3 regions of the Pseudomonas sp. P9_2 genome follow, and region 1 is predicted to be linked to each of the others. Evidence: predicted binding sites of a transcription regulator. Region 1 holds the regulator's gene; each other region holds the start of a gene.
The links. The regulator FliA, encoded in region 1, starts transcription of late flagellar genes. The targets are predictions, from matches to a motif close to CTAAAGTTTNNNNNNNNNNNGCCGNTAA.
Positions count from the first base shown of each region.

Region 2: a site for FliA is predicted at 2,411-2,438, ahead of QMK52_RS22160 (methyl-accepting chemotaxis protein). Genes of this name have one in related genera too.
Region 3: a site for FliA is predicted at 2,500-2,527, ahead of QMK52_RS06530 (methyl-accepting chemotaxis protein). Genes of this name have one in related genera too.

Region 1 is NZ_CP125376.1:3,492,698-3,498,162, reverse strand. It holds gene QMK52_RS15710 (chemotaxis protein CheA) at 1-1,909, opposite strand, end outside; gene QMK52_RS15705 (protein phosphatase CheZ) at 1,921-2,709, opposite strand; gene QMK52_RS15700 (chemotaxis response regulator CheY) at 2,728-3,102, opposite strand; gene fliA (RNA polymerase sigma factor FliA) at 3,270-4,010, opposite strand; gene fleN (flagellar synthesis regulator FleN) at 4,007-4,840, opposite strand; gene flhF (flagellar biosynthesis protein FlhF) at 4,946-5,465, opposite strand, start outside.
Region 2 is NZ_CP125376.1:4,989,325-4,994,789, forward strand. It holds gene QMK52_RS22150 (autotransporter outer membrane beta-barrel domain-containing protein) at 1-16, shown strand, start outside; gene QMK52_RS22155 (TonB-dependent siderophore receptor) at 220-2,373, shown strand; gene QMK52_RS22160 (methyl-accepting chemotaxis protein) at 2,553-4,046, shown strand; gene QMK52_RS22165 (zinc-dependent alcohol dehydrogenase family protein) at 4,124-5,134, opposite strand; gene QMK52_RS22170 (LysR family transcriptional regulator) at 5,279-5,465, shown strand, end outside.
Region 3 is NZ_CP125376.1:1,512,969-1,518,433, forward strand. It holds gene QMK52_RS06525 (amino acid adenylation domain-containing protein) at 1-425, shown strand, start outside; gene QMK52_RS06530 (methyl-accepting chemotaxis protein) at 505-2,385, opposite strand; rRNA gene rrf (5S ribosomal RNA) at 2,659-2,774, opposite strand; rRNA gene rrf (5S ribosomal RNA) at 2,884-2,999, opposite strand; rRNA gene QMK52_RS06545 (23S ribosomal RNA) at 3,157-5,465, opposite strand, start outside.

The DNA of each region.
Region 1 (5,465 bases):
ATGGCAATGCCTTGTCGCGCACGATCACCACTTCCTGGCCGTCCACCACGTTGGTGCGCGACAGGTCGAGGTGGAAAATTTCGTTGACGTTGACCAGCGGGAAAGCGAACGCCTGGTTGCCCAGCATCACCATCAGCGTCGGCATGATCGCCAGGGTCAACGGCACCTTGATGACGATCTTGGAGCCCTGGCCCTTGGTCGAGTAGATGTTGATCGAGCCGTTGAGCTGGCTGATCTTGGTTTTCACCACGTCCATGCCGACGCCACGGCCGGATACGTCGGAAATCTCGGTCTTGGTCGAGAAGCCCGGGGCGAAGATCAGGTTGTAGCACTCGGTGTCGGTCAGGCGGTCGGCGGCGTCCTTGTCCATCACGCCGCGCTTGACCGCGATATTGCGCAAGATGGTCGGGTCCATGCCTTTGCCGTCATCGGTGATCGACAGCAGGATGTGGTCGCCCTCTTGCTCTGCGGCCAGGATCACCTTGCCGTTACGCGACTTGCCGGCGGCTTCGCGTTCTTCCGGGGTTTCTACCCCGTGGTCGACCGCGTTGCGCACCAAGTGGACCAGCGGGTCGGCGAGGGCCTCGACCAGGTTTTTATCCAGGTCGGTTTCTTCACCCACCAGTTCCAGGTTGATTTCTTTCTTGAGCTGGCGCGCCAGATCGCGGACCAGGCGCGGGAAGCGGCCAAAGACTTTCTTGATCGGCTGCATCCGCGTTTTCATCACGGCAGTTTGCAAGTCGGCGGTGACCACATCGAGGTTCGACACGGCCTTTTGCATGGCTTCGTCGCCGCTGTTCAGGCCCAGGCGCACCAGGCGGTTACGCACCAGCACCAGTTCGCCGACCATGTTCATGATGTCGTCCAGGCGTGCGGTATCGACGCGCACGGTGGTTTCGGCTTCACTGGCGGGCTTTTCCGCCGCGGCCGGTGCCGCTGCACGGGCAGGTGCCGGCGCGGGTGCCGGCTTGGCGACCGGCGCCGACGCTTTGGCGGCCGCCGGTGCGGCAGTGGCGACCGCTGCGGCGGCAGCTGGCGCCACTTCGGTGAACTTGCCTTTACCGTGCAGCTCGTCCAGCAGCGCTTCGAACTCGTGATCGGAGATCAACCCGTCGTCGGCAGGCACAGCCTTGGTGGCCGGGGCGGCAGCTGTGGCCGCGACTTCCGGCAGGGCTTCGGCCACAAAGGTGCCTTTGCCATGCAGTTGGTCGAGCAGTGCTTCGAACTCATCGTCGGTAATGTCGGTGCTGGCATTGGCATCCGGCACTTGCGGCGGCGCCACAGGGGCCACGGCATCGGCCGCGAACTGGCCCTTGCCATGCAACTGGTCGAGCAAGGATTCGAATTCTGCGTCGGTAATGTCTTCGCTGGTCGGCGTGGCGACAGGTGCAGCCGGCGCTTCAGCCTCGGCCTTGACCGCATTGAGCGAGTCGAGCAGCTGTTCGAACTCGCTGTCGGTCACGTCCGGTTCGGCTTCTACCACCGGCTCAGGCGCCGCTTGCACAACCGGCGCAGCGGCAGCCGGTTCAGCCAGGCGCGCCAGGGCGGCCAGCAGTTCCGGGGTAGCCGCCGTGATCGGCGCACGTTCACGCACCTGGCTGAACATGCCGTTGACTGCATCCAGTGCTTCGAGAATCACGTCCATCAATTCCGAATCAACGTGACGCTCACCCTTGCGAAGGATGTCGAACACGTTCTCGGCGATGTGGCAGCACTCCACCAGCTCATGGAGCTGGAGGAAGCCGGCGCCCCCTTTTACAGTGTGAAAACCGCGAAAAATTGCATTGAGCAGGTTCGCATCATCCGGTCGGCTTTCCAGCTCGACCAGTTGTTCGGACAGTTGCTCTAGAATTTCGCCGGCCTCTACAAGGAAATCCTGAAGGATTTCTTCATCGGCGCCGAAGCTCATGTGGGTGCTCCTTAGAAGCCTAAACTGGATAACAGGTCATCTACGTCATCCTGACCTGACACAACGTCTTCACGTTTATCGGCATGAATCTGCGGACCTTCACCCTTGGCGAGATGTTTTTGTGGATCTTTTTCCGAGAGGATCGCTTCGCGGTCGTGTTCGATGCCGGCAAAACGGTCGACCTGGCCGGCCATCAGCACCAATTTGAGCAAGTTGCTTTCCACTTCGGTGACCAATTGGGTCACGCGCTTGATCACCTGGCCGGTGAGGTCCTGATAATCCTGGGCCAGCAGGATGTCGTTGAGATTGCTGGCCACCGTGCGGTTCTCTTGCTCGCTGCGCGACAGGAAACCGTCGACCCGACGCGCCAACTCACGAAATTCCTCAGCGCCCACTTCACGGCGCATGAAGCGGCCCCAGTCAACGCTCAGGGCCTGGGCTTCGCTGGCCATGCCGTTGACCAGAGGCGTGGCGTTTTCCACCAGGTCCATGGTGCGGTTGGCAGCGGCCTCGGTCAGCCTGACCACATACGACAGGCGCTCAGTGGCGTCGGTGATCTGTGAAATTTCTTCGGCCTGGGGCATGCGCGGGTCAATCTGGAAATTGACGATCGCACTGTGCAGCTCGCGTGTGAGCTTGCCCACTTCCTGGTACAGGCCGCGGTCACGGGTCTGGTTAAGCTCATGGATCAACTGCACCGCATCGGCGAACTGGCCTTTTTCCAGGCTGTCGACCAACTGGTGAGCATGTTTTTTCAGGGTCGACTCAAAGTCGCCCTGTGACGTTTCGTTATGCTCCATAGCTCCCCCGTGGCGACATCAATGACCGATGCGTTCGAAGATTTTTTCAATCTTCTCTTTCAAGGCCAGCGCTGTGAATGGCTTGACCACGTAACCGTTGACCCCGGCTTGGGCGGCTTCGATGATCTGTTCACGCTTGGCTTCGGCGGTCACCATCAGCACAGGCAGGCTGCGCAGCTTTTCATCGGCGCGCACGTGGCGCAGCAGGTCGATACCGGTCATGCCCGGCATGTTCCAGTCAGTTACCAGAAAGTCGATGCTGCCGCTGTTGAGGATCGGAATCGCCGTAATGCCGTCATCCGCCTCGACCGTGTTGGTGAACCCAAGGTCACGCAACAGGTTTTTAATGATCCGCCGCATCGTTGAGAAGTCATCAACGATGAGGATTTTCATGTTCTTGTCCAATTCGACCTCCAAGCAGTCTTAAACGCGCCCAGCACCTGGACGCGCCATTTCAATCAACAGGCGTTACACAAAAAGGACTGCCCAGGGCACCACGGTACTCACCCGCAAAACCCTGCGGTTTCGCGGTAGCGTCTGCAGTGTCCCCACACTGCCTGTCAGCGCGCGCGCCACTCTCCCAATCGCCCCCGCAAGCGGGCGGCGCACTGGCTATGCAACTGGCTGACACGCGACTCGCTGACCCCCAGGACCTCACCGATTTCCTTGAGGTTCAGCTCTTCGTCGTAGTACAGCGCCAGCACCAGGCGCTCACGCTCGGGCAAGTTGGCAATCGCGTCCGCCAACGCTTTCTGGAAACGTTCGTCCTCCAGATCGCGCGACGGTTCAAGATGTGCACTCGCGCCGTCCTCGTGCAGCCCTTCGTGTTCGCCGTCCTGTAAAAGGTCGTCGAAACTGAACAGGCGGCTGCCCAAGGTATCGTTCAAAATCCCGTAGTAATCGTCGAGACTCAATTGGAGTTCGGCCGCAACTTCATGATCTTTAGCGTCACGACCGGTTTTTGCTTCAATTGCACGAATTGCATCACTGACCATGCGGGTATTGCGGTGTACCGAACGCGGCGCCCAATCGCCTTTACGCACCTCGTCGAGCATTGCGCCACGGATACGGATACCCGCATACGTCTCGAAACTGGCACCCTTGCTCGCGTCGTATTTGGTCGACACTTCAAGCAGGCCGATCATACCGGCCTGGATCAAGTCTTCGACCTGCACGCTCGCCGGCAGGCGCGCCAACAGGTGATAGGCAATGCGCTTGACCAGAGGCGCATAGCGCTCGATCAATTCGCCCTGGCTGTCACGTGCCGACTTTTTGTAAAGGTTGTAGCCGCTGGATGTCATAGCACCGGTCCCGCACTCGTCTGATGCACCAAACGCTCGACGAAAAACTCCAGATGCCCCCGCGGATTGGCGGGCAACGGCCAGGTATCGACCTTCTGGGCAATGGCCTTGAACGCCAGTGCGCACTTCGAACGAGGGAACGCTTCGTAGACCGCACGCTGCTTTTGCACGGCCTTGCGCACACACTCGTCATAGGGAACTGCGCCGACGTATTGTAAAGCCACATCGAGGAAGCGATCCGTGACCTTGGTCAACTTGGCGAACAGGTTGCGCCCTTCCTGCGGGCTCTGGGCCATGTTGGCCAGCACGCGAAAGCGGTTCATGCCGTAGTCACGGTTAAGCAGTTTGATCAGCGCGTAGGCGTCGGTGATGGAAGTAGGTTCGTCGCACACCACCAGCAGCACCTCCTGCGCGGCGCGCACAAAGCTGACCACCGATTCGCCGATCCCGGCGGCGGTGTCGATCACCAGCACGTCGAGGTTGTCGCCGATATCACTGAAGGCCTGGATCAGCCCGGCATGTTGCGCGGGGCTCAGGTGCACCATGCTCTGGGTGCCCGAGGCAGCCGGCACGATACGAATGCCACCGGGCCCCTGGAGCAGCACATCGCGCAGCTCACAGCGGCCCTCGATCACATCGGCAAGGGTATGTTTGGGTGTCAGCCCCAGCAGAACGTCCACGTTCGCCAAGCCCAAATCAGCATCCAGCAGCATGACGCGACGGCCAAGCTCTGCCAGGGCCAGGGACAAATTCACTGACACGTTAGTTTTGCCGACGCCACCTTTGCCGCCGGTCACCGCGATCACCTGTACGGGATGCATGCTGCCCATTTTATTTCTTTACCTTGTCTTGCTTAGACGCAGGCTACATGGCTTGGCCGCTTGAAACGCTTGCAGACCATCGATGTAGGTACATTTCACGGTGTTCATCCTGCCTCAACCGACCCGTTTTGCCGGGTGGTGGTAAAGGTCGGCGAACATATCGGCCATCGCTTCCTCGCTAGGCTCTTCTTGCATTTGCACACTGACGGCACGGCTGACCAACTGATGACGGCGCGGCAGATGCAGATCATCCGGGATCCGCGGCCCGTCGGTCAGGTAGGCGACCGGTAATTCATGACTGATGGCCAGGCTCAACACTTCGCCCAGGCTCGCGGTTTCGTCGAGCTTGGTGAGGATGCAGCCGGCCAGACCGCAGCGTTTGTAACTATGGTACGCGGCGGTAAGAACCTGTTTCTGGCTGGTGGTTGCAAGCACCAGGTAATTTTTCGACTTGATGCCACGCCCGGCCAGGCTTTCGAGCTGCATACGCAGGGCCGGGTCGCTGGCTTGCAGGCCGGCGGTATCGATCAGCACCACGCGCTTGCGCAGCAGCGGGTCGAGGGCATTGGCCAGGGACTGGCCCGGGTCGACGTGCGTCACCGGCACATTGAGGATGCGGCCCAGGGTCTTGAGC
Region 2 (5,465 bases), 1.5 Mb from region 1:
AAGTATGAAGTTCTGATCTGAAAACCTTGCTCGCGAAGAACTCACAGACGCAGCGTTCATTCAGCAAACACGCGTAATCGTTGACGTTTTTCGCGAGCAAACTCGCTCCTGCAGGACCACGCAAGGCTTTTTCCCATGGGCTCAATCTGACACACTGATGCGAATAATTATCAACAGATTTTTTATTCGCCACGGATGGCCTTTGGGAGCTCTCTATCCATGTTCGTGCAACAACGCGGCAGCAACGTTTTTTCACCTGGCTCGATTGCAATTGCTATCTGCCTGACAACCTCCCACGCGGCACTGGCCGCCGACGCCGAAGCCCCGGCCACCATTGAGCTGGGCGCCACCCAGGTCTCGGGCCAGCAGCTTGGCGCAACCACCGAAGGCAGCGAGTCGTACACCACCGGCTCGATGAAAACCGCGACCAAACTGCCGCTGACCCTGCGTGAAACCCCACAAGCTGTCACCGTGATTACACGCCAGCGCATGGATGACCAGGCCATGACCAGCATCAACGACGTGGTCAACGCCACGCCCGGGTTGTTCCTGAACTACTCCAACGGCCCCGGCCGGCAGTCTTACACCGCACGCGGCTTCAATGTCGACAACCTCATGTATGACGGCATCCCCAGCGGTTACAACGGCGCGTCGGTGGGCGCCCAGCCGAACCTGGCGATGTTCGACCGCGTCGAGGTGGTGCGCGGCGCTACCGGCCTGGTGACCGGCGCGGGCAACCCCTCGGCGGCCATCAACCTGATCCGCAAGCGGCCCCTGGACGAACAGAAAGTCACCCTCACCGGCGCCGCCGGCAGCTGGGATGACTACCGTGGCGAGTTTGACGCCTCCAGCCCGCTCAACCCCAGTGGCACCTGGCGCGGTCGCGTCGTCACATCCTACCGCGACGCCAACAGCTTTATCGACAAGGCCGAGCAGGATCACGGCCTGTTCTACGCCGTCACCGAAGCCGATCTGAGCGAAGACACCACTCTCACCCTCGGCTACTCGAACCAGAAGGACAAGACCAACTACTTCTGGGGGGCCTCGATGGTCGGCCTGGATGGCCGTCACCTGGACCTGTCGCGCTCTTACAACCCCGGTACCGACTGGGAAAACAAAGACCAGGAAATCAATACCGTGTTCGCCGAGCTGCGCCAGCGCCTGGCCAATGACTGGAGCCTGCAGGTCAACGCCAATTATTCCGAACAGGACGCATTGTTCTCCGGCTCCTATCAATCGCGCTGGACCAACAAGACCCTCGCCCGCACGGTGTATCAGGCCAGCTATGATGAAAACCAGGCCGGCGTCGACGCCTTTGCCAGCGGCCCGTTCGAGGCGTTCGGGCGCACTCATGAACTGGTGGTGGGCGCCAGCAAGCGCATCTACGACATGACCACTCATAACTACAGCCCGTATGAGATGAACTGGCCGATCAACGCCGGCAAACCGAACTTCACCCGTACCAACAACGCCCGCGAAGTCACCACCCAGGACGGTTTCTACCTGACCTCGCGCCTGAGCCTGGCCGACCCGTTGAAGCTGATCCTTGGCGGGCGCCTGGATTGGTATGACTATGACAACCGTGATGGCGACGGCGACTACAAGGTTACCCGCAACCTCACCCGCTACGCCGGCTTGATCTACGAACTGAACGACCAGCACTCGGTGTATGTAAGCTACAGCGACATTTTCACGCCACAGAAAGAGAAGAGCACTGCCGGCACCCCGCTCAAGCCCATCGTCGGCAAGAACTATGAAATCGGCCTCAAGGGCGAATACCTGGGGGGCGCGTTGAATGCGAGCGTGGCGCTGTTCCGCGTCGACCAGGAAAACCGCGCCGTGAAGATCGTTGTACCGAACTGCCCACAGGCCTCTTGCAACCAGGCCTCGGGGGAAATCCGCAGCCAGGGCATCGACTTCGAACTGCAAGGTGCCTTGACCGAGAACTGGCAAGTCGGCGGTGGCTACACCTACGCACGAACCCACACGATCAAGGACGACGCCAACCCGCAGAAGGTCAACAAGCAGTTCGACACCGACACCCCGGAACACCTGTTCAAACTGACCACTCGCTATAACTTCCAGGGCCCGCTGGAAAAACTCCGGGTCGGCGGCAACATCTCCTGGCAGAGCCGCATGTACAACGACATCAAGCTGGCCGATGGCAGCACCTACCGGCTCAAGCAAGGCGGTTACGCAGTCACCGACCTGATGGCCGGCTACCGGGTCAACCAGCACCTGGACCTGCAACTCAACGCCAACAACATCTTCGATCGTCACTACTACCAGTCCATCGCCGACGATGTCGAATATGGCGGCGACTCCTATGGCAGCCCGCGCAACATGATGCTGACCGCCAAATACAGCTTCTGATTCCAGCCTGTACCGTGGGAGGGCCTGCGCCCTCCCACTCAAGTCCCCTTCCCTCCTGCCGATAACCGATTGCCGGATCTGATCCGGTAAAAATCGCTGTACCTGCTTTGCTCTCACCAGCGGCCATCGTGGCACGCCACCTGCTTGGATGCTGGCATAACTATATGGAGTAACCGTGAATGCCCCTTCGCACACGCTTTCAGGAGCACTATCGCAAAGCCGACCGCATCATGCTGGCATTGATCTGGCTGATGTTCCTGTTCTCCCTGGGGTTGGCGTTCTGGCATGAAACCTTGCTCCAGGCGCTGATCGTCGGTGGCGGCACCGGCGTGGTGCTGACGGCGCTCTACCGTGTCATTGGCAGCACCCGCTTGATGCGTTGCGCACTGGGCGCCGGGTTGATGGTGATGGCGGCGTTGCACATCAATCAGGCGCACGGGGTGATCGAATCTCACTTCGGCATTTTCGCGCTGTTGGCGGTGTTGACCTTCTACCGTGACTGGCTGCCGATCCTGGTGGCGGCGTTGACCATCGCCGTGCACCACCTGGTGTTCCATGCGCTGCAGCACCAGGGTTTGCCGGTGTTTGTGATGGAGCATCACGGCGGCTGGACGATGATCTTCGTCCACGCCTTCTATGTGGTGATGGAAACCGTGGCCCTGTTGTACCTGGCGGTCCACAGCCAGGCGGAAGCTGTCGAAAGCCAGGAAATGCTCGAGAAGATGCTCGCTGTAACCTCACAGTTCACCGAGCAAGGCGCGCACGATGAAGACAAGGTACGCGTGTCCCTGGCCAAGCGCTTCGACCACTTCCTGCAACAACTGACCCACCTGATCGACGGTGTCGCCCGCGACTCCCACGGCCTGGGGCAACTCGGCCAGGAACTGGCCTGCGCCAGTGGCACCCTGGAAAAAGGTGCGCGGCATCAATTGGTGCAGATCGGCGAAATGAACGGTTCGATGCAGCGCATGGAAGACGCCATGGGCCACATTACGGTGCAAGTCGAACAAGCCGTGGAACACGCCGGCCAAGCCAGTCAGCAAATTGTTCGCGGCCAGGAGAGCGTCGGCCGCGCCCAACATGAAATCAGCGAACTGGCCTCACGCATCAACGGCACTGAATCCACCGTGCAATCGTTGGCCGTGCAGGCCGAGCAGATCGGCTCGGTGCTGGAAGTGATCAGCAGCATCGCCAACCAGACCAACCTGCTGGCCCTCAACGCCGCCATCGAAGCCGCTCGCGCCGGCGAGCAAGGCCGCGGGTTTGCCGTGGTCGCCGACGAAGTGCGCAGCCTGGCGCAGCGCACCGCCCTCTCCACCCAGGAAATCAAAACCATCATCGAGGGCCTGCAACATGGCAGCCGCGATGCCGTCGAAGCCATGCACGCCAGCCGCGAAGGCGTGGAGCGTTGCGTGCAAGACAGCCAATTGGCGGTGCAGATGCTCCGGGCGGTCGGCGAGGACATTGCGCATATCGATCAACTTAACGGCCGCATCGTCGCGACCACCCGCGAGCAGACCTCGGCGAACCTGGAGATCGTCGAGCGCTTGCAGTCGGTGCAGAGCATCGCCCAAAGCACCGCCGACGATGTGGAAACCCTGGCCCGCAGCAGCGAACGCCTGCCGCCGATTGCAGTGCGCCTGGATGCGTTGGGGCGAAGGTTTCATCCTTGACCCGTCAACCCGAACATCGGCGTAAATTCCGCTCACGCATTGGCGACAGACGTGCTCATTGCAGTGATCAAGGTCGGTTAACCCACCTTGATCACTACCTTCCCAAACGCACCCTTCGCCAAATGCGCGTAAGCCTCACGTGCCTGCTCAAACGGATACACCTGGTCGATAACAGGACGAATATCGTGTTGGTTGAGGAATTCATTCATCCGGTCGAACGATGACCGAGGTGCTACAGCAATACCGCGAAGGGTTGTCTGCCGAAAGATCAGCGGCATCAAATCAAGCGCCGCCGTCTGACCGGTCAAAAAGCCGATCTGCGCAATCCGCCCGGATGCCTTGGTGGCTGCCACTGACTGATTGATACCGCTGCCGCCGGCCACGTCGAGCAACAGATCGACACCCTTGCCGTTGGTGAGTTTCAGCACTTCGCCAGCCCAGTCCGGAGTGGTTCGATAGTTGATGCCAGCCACCGCGCCCCGGCGTTTCACGGCCTGTAGATTGTCATCGCGGCTTGAGGTTGCAATCACTTTCGCACCCAACGCGGTGGCGATTTGCACGGCGAATATCGACACCCCGCCCGTACCTTGCACCAGCACGGTTTGCCCCGGTTGGATCTGGCCGAAGTCGACCAGCGAATACCAGGCAGTGAGCGCCGCAATAGGCAATGTCGCGGCCTCTTCATCGCTCATGTTGGCAGGTGCAGCCACAGCGCTGTCCTGGTGGATGATCATGTACTCAGCCAATCCGCCCGGTAGCGGCGAGCCAAAGCAGTAATCCGGTTCGTGCGGCCCAGGCGCGCCATCCAGCCAGCGTGAATAAAGATGGGAGTTGACCCGGTCGCCGACTTTGAAGCGAGTCACCCCATCCCCCAGCGCTACCACGGTGCCAGCAGCATCACTCACTGGAATCAATGGTTTGGGGACTTTATGCGGCTCATAGATGCCGTCGACGATGGCCTTGTCACGATAGTTCAGCGAGACGGCGCCGACCTTGACCAACAACTCGCCAGCCCGCGGTTGTGGGGTGGCTACTTCGCCCAGTTGCAGATTGTCGAGGCCGAAGTCTTTCAATAACCACGCTTTCATGATGAGTCTCCAAATGCAGGTAATACCCGCAAACCGCAATCGGTTTGCCTGGGGCTCATCATTGGCCAGTGGCGGCGCGCAATAAATACGCAGAAAAAGACAGCTTTGTTCTATCCTGAGACAACAATCATATTCAGGACCGTCATGCAGTTACTCGAATCAATGCGCCTATTCGCCAGGCTGGCGGAGCTCGGCAGCTTTACCAAGGCCGCGCAATCACTGAACATCGGTCGCCCCCAAGTCACCCGGTATATCCAGGAACTGGAGGCATCATTGGGCGTACGCCTGTTCCAGCGCACCACCCGCAAAGTCGCCCTCACTGCCGAGGGCG
Region 3 (5,465 bases), 2.0 Mb from region 1:
AATTGGGGCTGGTCCCCCGGTTGGAGGTGAACTTCGATCTGATGCCGGTGGATTTCCTGGCTGGCTTCATAGCCTTCCACAGCGCCCAATTTGCCTTTGGGCGAAACGTGTTCAACCTGCACAACCCACAGCCCTTGAGCTGGGATAAGTACCTCGACGCATTCAGCCAGGCCGGGCACGCCTTCGACCGGGTAAGCGTTGAAGACTGGCAGCAGGCGCTGCGAACGGTTGGCCGTGATAACGCGTTGTTCGGTGTGCTGGGTTTCTACCTGGACGAACTGGACGAAGACATCGGCGATACGTCGATGATCCGTTACGACAATGCCCGATGGGGTCTGGAAAGAATGGGTATGGACTATCCGTCAAAGAGCCCGGCGCTGTTACGCAAAGGCTGTGATTACCTCAGGGCCATCAGCTTCCTCTGAACAGCTTCAGAAATTGCCGACAACACTACTGCGCCAATCAGCATTCGGAGCGAGAGGCCTCGCTCCAATGCAAACAGGATCAGATCTTGAAGCTATCAACCAATTGCTTCAATCGACTGGCCTGCTGGGACAGTGCATCGCAGTCTTTGAGCGTCTCGTTGAGGTTGGCCACACCCTGCTGGTTCAACAGGTTGATCTGGTTGATGTCGACGTTGAGGGTTTCAACAACAGCGGTCTGCTCTTCGGTGGCAGCTGCAACCGACTGGTTCATTCCATCAATCTCAACGATACGCTGCGTCACGCTGATCAGGCGCTCACCCGCCTGGTTGGCCACTTCAACGCTTTCTTCGCTGGAAGTCTGGCTGGCATTCATGGTGGTCACCGCTTCACGCGAGCCCACCTGCAACGAAGTGATCATCTTGTGGATCTCCTCTGCCGACTCTTGGGTACGGTGTGCCAGGTTGCGCACTTCATCTGCCACTACGGCGAACCCACGCCCGGCTTCGCCAGCACGGGCGGCTTCAATTGCCGCATTGAGGGCGAGCAAGTTGGTCTGCTGGGAAATGCCTTTGATCACATCCAGAATATGCCCGATGTTGTCGGTACTGGCGTTAAGGGTTTCGATCTGAGTGCAGGACAGACTGATCTTCTGCGACAGCTCTGACATCGCCAGGATGGTTTGCTCAACCACCTTGCGGCCATCGTCAGCCTGTTCGCTGGCACCGCTGGCATGCTGCGAAGCATCTGCTGCATTGCGGGCGATTTCCTGGGTGGCAGCGCCCAGTTCGTTGATGGCCGCAGCTACGCTGTTGGTACGCGCACTCTGTTCGTCGGAACCGATGATCGAAGCATTGGACGATGCCATTACGCGCTGGGACAAATCATGCACCTGACGCGTTGCCGAAGACACCTCGGAAATCGAGGCGTGGATGCGTTCGACGAATTGATTGAATGCACTGCCGACTTCGCCGAATTCGTCTTTGCTGGTCACTGCGAGTCGTCGGGTCAAATCGCCTTCGCCTTGGGCGATGTCTTGCATGGCGACGCCCATGGTGGTCAACGGACGCAGCAACACTTGAATCAACAGGCTCAAGAGCACGGCAATGGCCACAACGGCGATCAGCATTGCAATCAAAGCCGAGGTACGGAACTTGCCCAGCGGGGCGTAGGCTTTTTCTTTATCAATGGATAGACCGATGTACCAGTCGGCGCCGGGCAAACCGCTGATAGGCGTGAACGAAAGAATACGATCCTGGCCATTGAGAACAACGTCCTGGTTGAGCTTCTCGATGCGCACGTTGGTGCCAGGGTAGATGTCCTTGAGATTTTTCATCACCTGGTCCTGGTCAGGGCTCACGATGACCTGACCATCGCCACTGACCAGAAACGCATGGCCAATGCCGCCGAAGTCTACCGAGTTGATGATCTTCACCAGGGTTTGCAGGCTAAGGTCACCCCCAACAACACCCAACAGTTCGCCGTTCTTCTTCACCGGCATGGCAATTGTCACGATCTGACCGCCTACAGCCGCCATATAAGGCGGGGTAAGCATTGTTTTGTCTGCAGCTACTGCCTGCTTGTACCAAGGGCGCTGACGAGGGTCATAGTCGTCAGGCATCTTCGCGTCAGGGCGTTGTGTAAATACGCCATTGGTTTGGCCCACGTAGGTGAACTGGAAGTTGGAGGTAAACGCTGGCTGATCCACCAACCCGGGAAGATCGACGGCACTGCCTTGATGGGCAACGTTCTGCGCCAGATTCTCGAGGACCAGGATGCGACCACTGAGCCAGTTCTGCACACTGCTGGCGGTAAGCTCGCCGGATTGCTCGATAGACGAGGCCAGGTTTTGCCTGATCGTGCTGCGTTGCAGGTAGTCGTTGTAGAGGGTGAATAACGCGAAGGCTAAAACCACGACGCCTGACGCGGCCAACAGAATTTTATGACTGAACTTGAGATTCATTTCATCGACTTCTTTTTGCCAAAGGGGGGTGAGCGTGCCGAGTAGAACATTCCATGTAACGGGATAGGCGGACTCTGCGGTCGCTCTATTTCGGTGCACGCATGGCTCGTCAGGCTTTCGGCCAAACATCGGCAAAGCTTAGAAATTTGTGTGAAGCATCTTCTTTTTACGTAGGAAACCGACAGGCGGTAGCTGAAGGCGGGAGGGTGTGAAATAGAGCCTTAAACGACAAAACCCCTGTCTGCGTTAGCAGACAGGGGTTTCGGAATTCAATCTTGACGATGACCTACTCTCACATGGGGAAACCCCACACTACCATCGGCGATGCATCGTTTCACTGCTGAGTTCGGGATGGGATCAGGTGGTTCCAATGCTCTATGGTCGTCAAGAAATTCTGTGTACCAGACCGTTGCGTTGGCAACGTGCCGGTGAAATTCATGAGCTTCTACATAAACAAAACCCCTGTTTGCGTTAGCAAACAGGGGTTTCGGAATTTAATCTTGACGATGACCTACTCTCACATGGGGAAACCCCACACTACCATCGGCGATGCATCGTTTCACTGCTGAGTTCGGGATGGGATCAGGTGGTTCCAATGCTCTATGGTCGTCAAGAAATTCGGGTACTGAGTCGTGACCAGCTGGCCTCGCTTCAGCAAATTGGGTATGTGACAGCTTTCGGTGTTTTGTGAGCGTCGAACTTTCGGTTCATCTTCGTCTTCACACACCGCAATCTGATGCTCTTTCGAGAAACAAATTGCTTGGGTGTTATATGGTCAAGCCTCACGGGCAATTAGTATTGGTTAGCTCAACGCCTCACAGCGCTTACACACCCAACCTATCAACGTCGTAGTCTTCGACGGCCCTTCAGGGAACTCAAGGTTCCAGTGAGATCTCATCTTGAGGCTAGTTTCCCGCTTAGATGCTTTCAGCGGTTATCTATTCCGAACATAGCTACCCGGCAATGCCACTGGCGTGACAACCGGAACACCAGAGGTTCGTCCACTCCGGTCCTCTCGTACTAGGAGCAGCCCCTCTCAAATCTCAAACGTCCACGGCAGATAGGGACCGAACTGTCTCACGACGTTCTAAACCCAGCTCGCGTACCACTTTAAATGGCGAACAGCCATACCCTTGGGACCGGCTTCAGCCCCAGGATGTGATGAGCCGACATCGAGGTGCCAAACACCGCCGTCGATATGAACTCTTGGGCGGTATCAGCCTGTTATCCCCGGAGTACCTTTTATCCGTTGAGCGATGGCCCTTCCATACAGAACCACCGGATCACTAAGACCTACTTTCGTACCTGCTCGACGTGTCTGTCTCGCAGTCAAGCGCGCTTTTGCCTTTATACTCTACGACCGATTTCCGACCGGTCTGAGCGCACCTTCGTACTCCTCCGTTACTCTTTAGGAGGAGACCGCCCCAGTCAAACTACCCACCATACACTGTCCTCGATCCGGATAACGGACCTGAGTTAGAACCTCAAAGTTGCCAGGGTGGTATTTCAAGGTTGGCTCCACGCAGACTGGCGTCCACGCTTCAAAGCCTCCCACCTATCCTACACAAGCAAATTCAAAGTCCAGTGCAAAGCTATAGTAAAGGTTCACGGGGTCTTTCCGTCTAGCCGCGGATACACTGCATCTTCACAGCGATTTCAATTTCACTGAGTCTCGGGTGGAGACAGCGCCGCCATCGTTACGCCATTCGTGCAGGTCGGAACTTACCCGACAAGGAATTTCGCTACCTTAGGACCGTTATAGTTACGGCCGCCGTTTACCGGGGCTTCGATCAAGAGCTTCGCGTTAGCTAACCCCATCAATTAACCTTCCGGCACCGGGCAGGCGTCACACCCTATACGTCCACTTTCGTGTTTGCAGAGTGCTGTGTTTTTAATAAACAGTCGCAGCGGCCTGGTATCTTCGACCGGCATGAGCTTACGGAGCAAGTCCTTCACCCTCACCGGCGCACCTTCTCCCGAAGTTACGGTGCCATTTTGCCTAGTTCCTTCACCCGAGTTCTCTCAAGCGCCTTGGTATTCTCTACCCAACCACCTGTGTCGGTTTGGGGTACGGTTCCTGGTTACCTGAAGCTTAGAAGCTTTTCTTGGAAGCATGGCATCAACCACTTCGTTAACTAAAAGTTAACTCGTCATCAGCTCTCGGCCTTAGAATCCCGGATTTACCTAAGATTCCAGCCTACCACCTTAAACTTGGACAACCAACGCCAAGCTGGCCTAGCCTTCTCCGTCCCTCCATCGCAATAACCAGAAGTACAGGAATATTAACCTGTTTTCCATCGACTACGCTTTTCAGCCTCGCCTTAGGGACCGACTAACCCTGCGTCGATTAACGTTGCGCAGGAAACCTTGGTCTTTCGGCGTGGGTGTTTTTCACACCCATTGTCGTTACTCATGTCAGCATTCGCACTTCTGATACCTCCAGCAAGCTTCTCAACTCACCTTCACAGGCTTACAGAACGCTCCTCTACCGCATCACTTACGTGATACCCGTAGCTTCGGTGTATGGTTTGAGCCCCGTTACATCTTCCGCGCAGGCCGACTCGACTAGTGAGCTATTACGCTTTCTTTAAAGGGTGGCTGCTTCTAAGCCAACCTCCTAGCTGTCTAAGCCTTCCCACATCGTTTCCCACTTAACCATAACTTTGGGACCTTAGCTGACGGTCTGGGTTGTTTCCCTTTTCACGACGGACGTTAGCACCCGCCGTGTGTCTCCCATGCTCGGCACTTGTAGGTATTCGGAGTTTGCATCGGTTTGGTAAGTCGGGATGACCCCCTAGCCGAAACAGTGCTCTACCCCCTACAGTGATACATGAGGCGCTACCTAAATAGCTTTCGAGGAGAACCAGCTATCTCCGAGCTTGATTAGCCTTTCACTCCGATCCACAGGTCATCCGCTAACTTTTCAACGGTAGTCGGTTCGGTCCTCCAGTTAGTGTTACCCAACCTTCAACCTGCCCATGGATAGATCGCCCGGTTTCGGGTCTATTCCCAGCGACTAGACGCCCTATTAAGACTCGCTTTCGCTACGCCTCCCCTATTCGGTTAAGCTCGCCACTGAA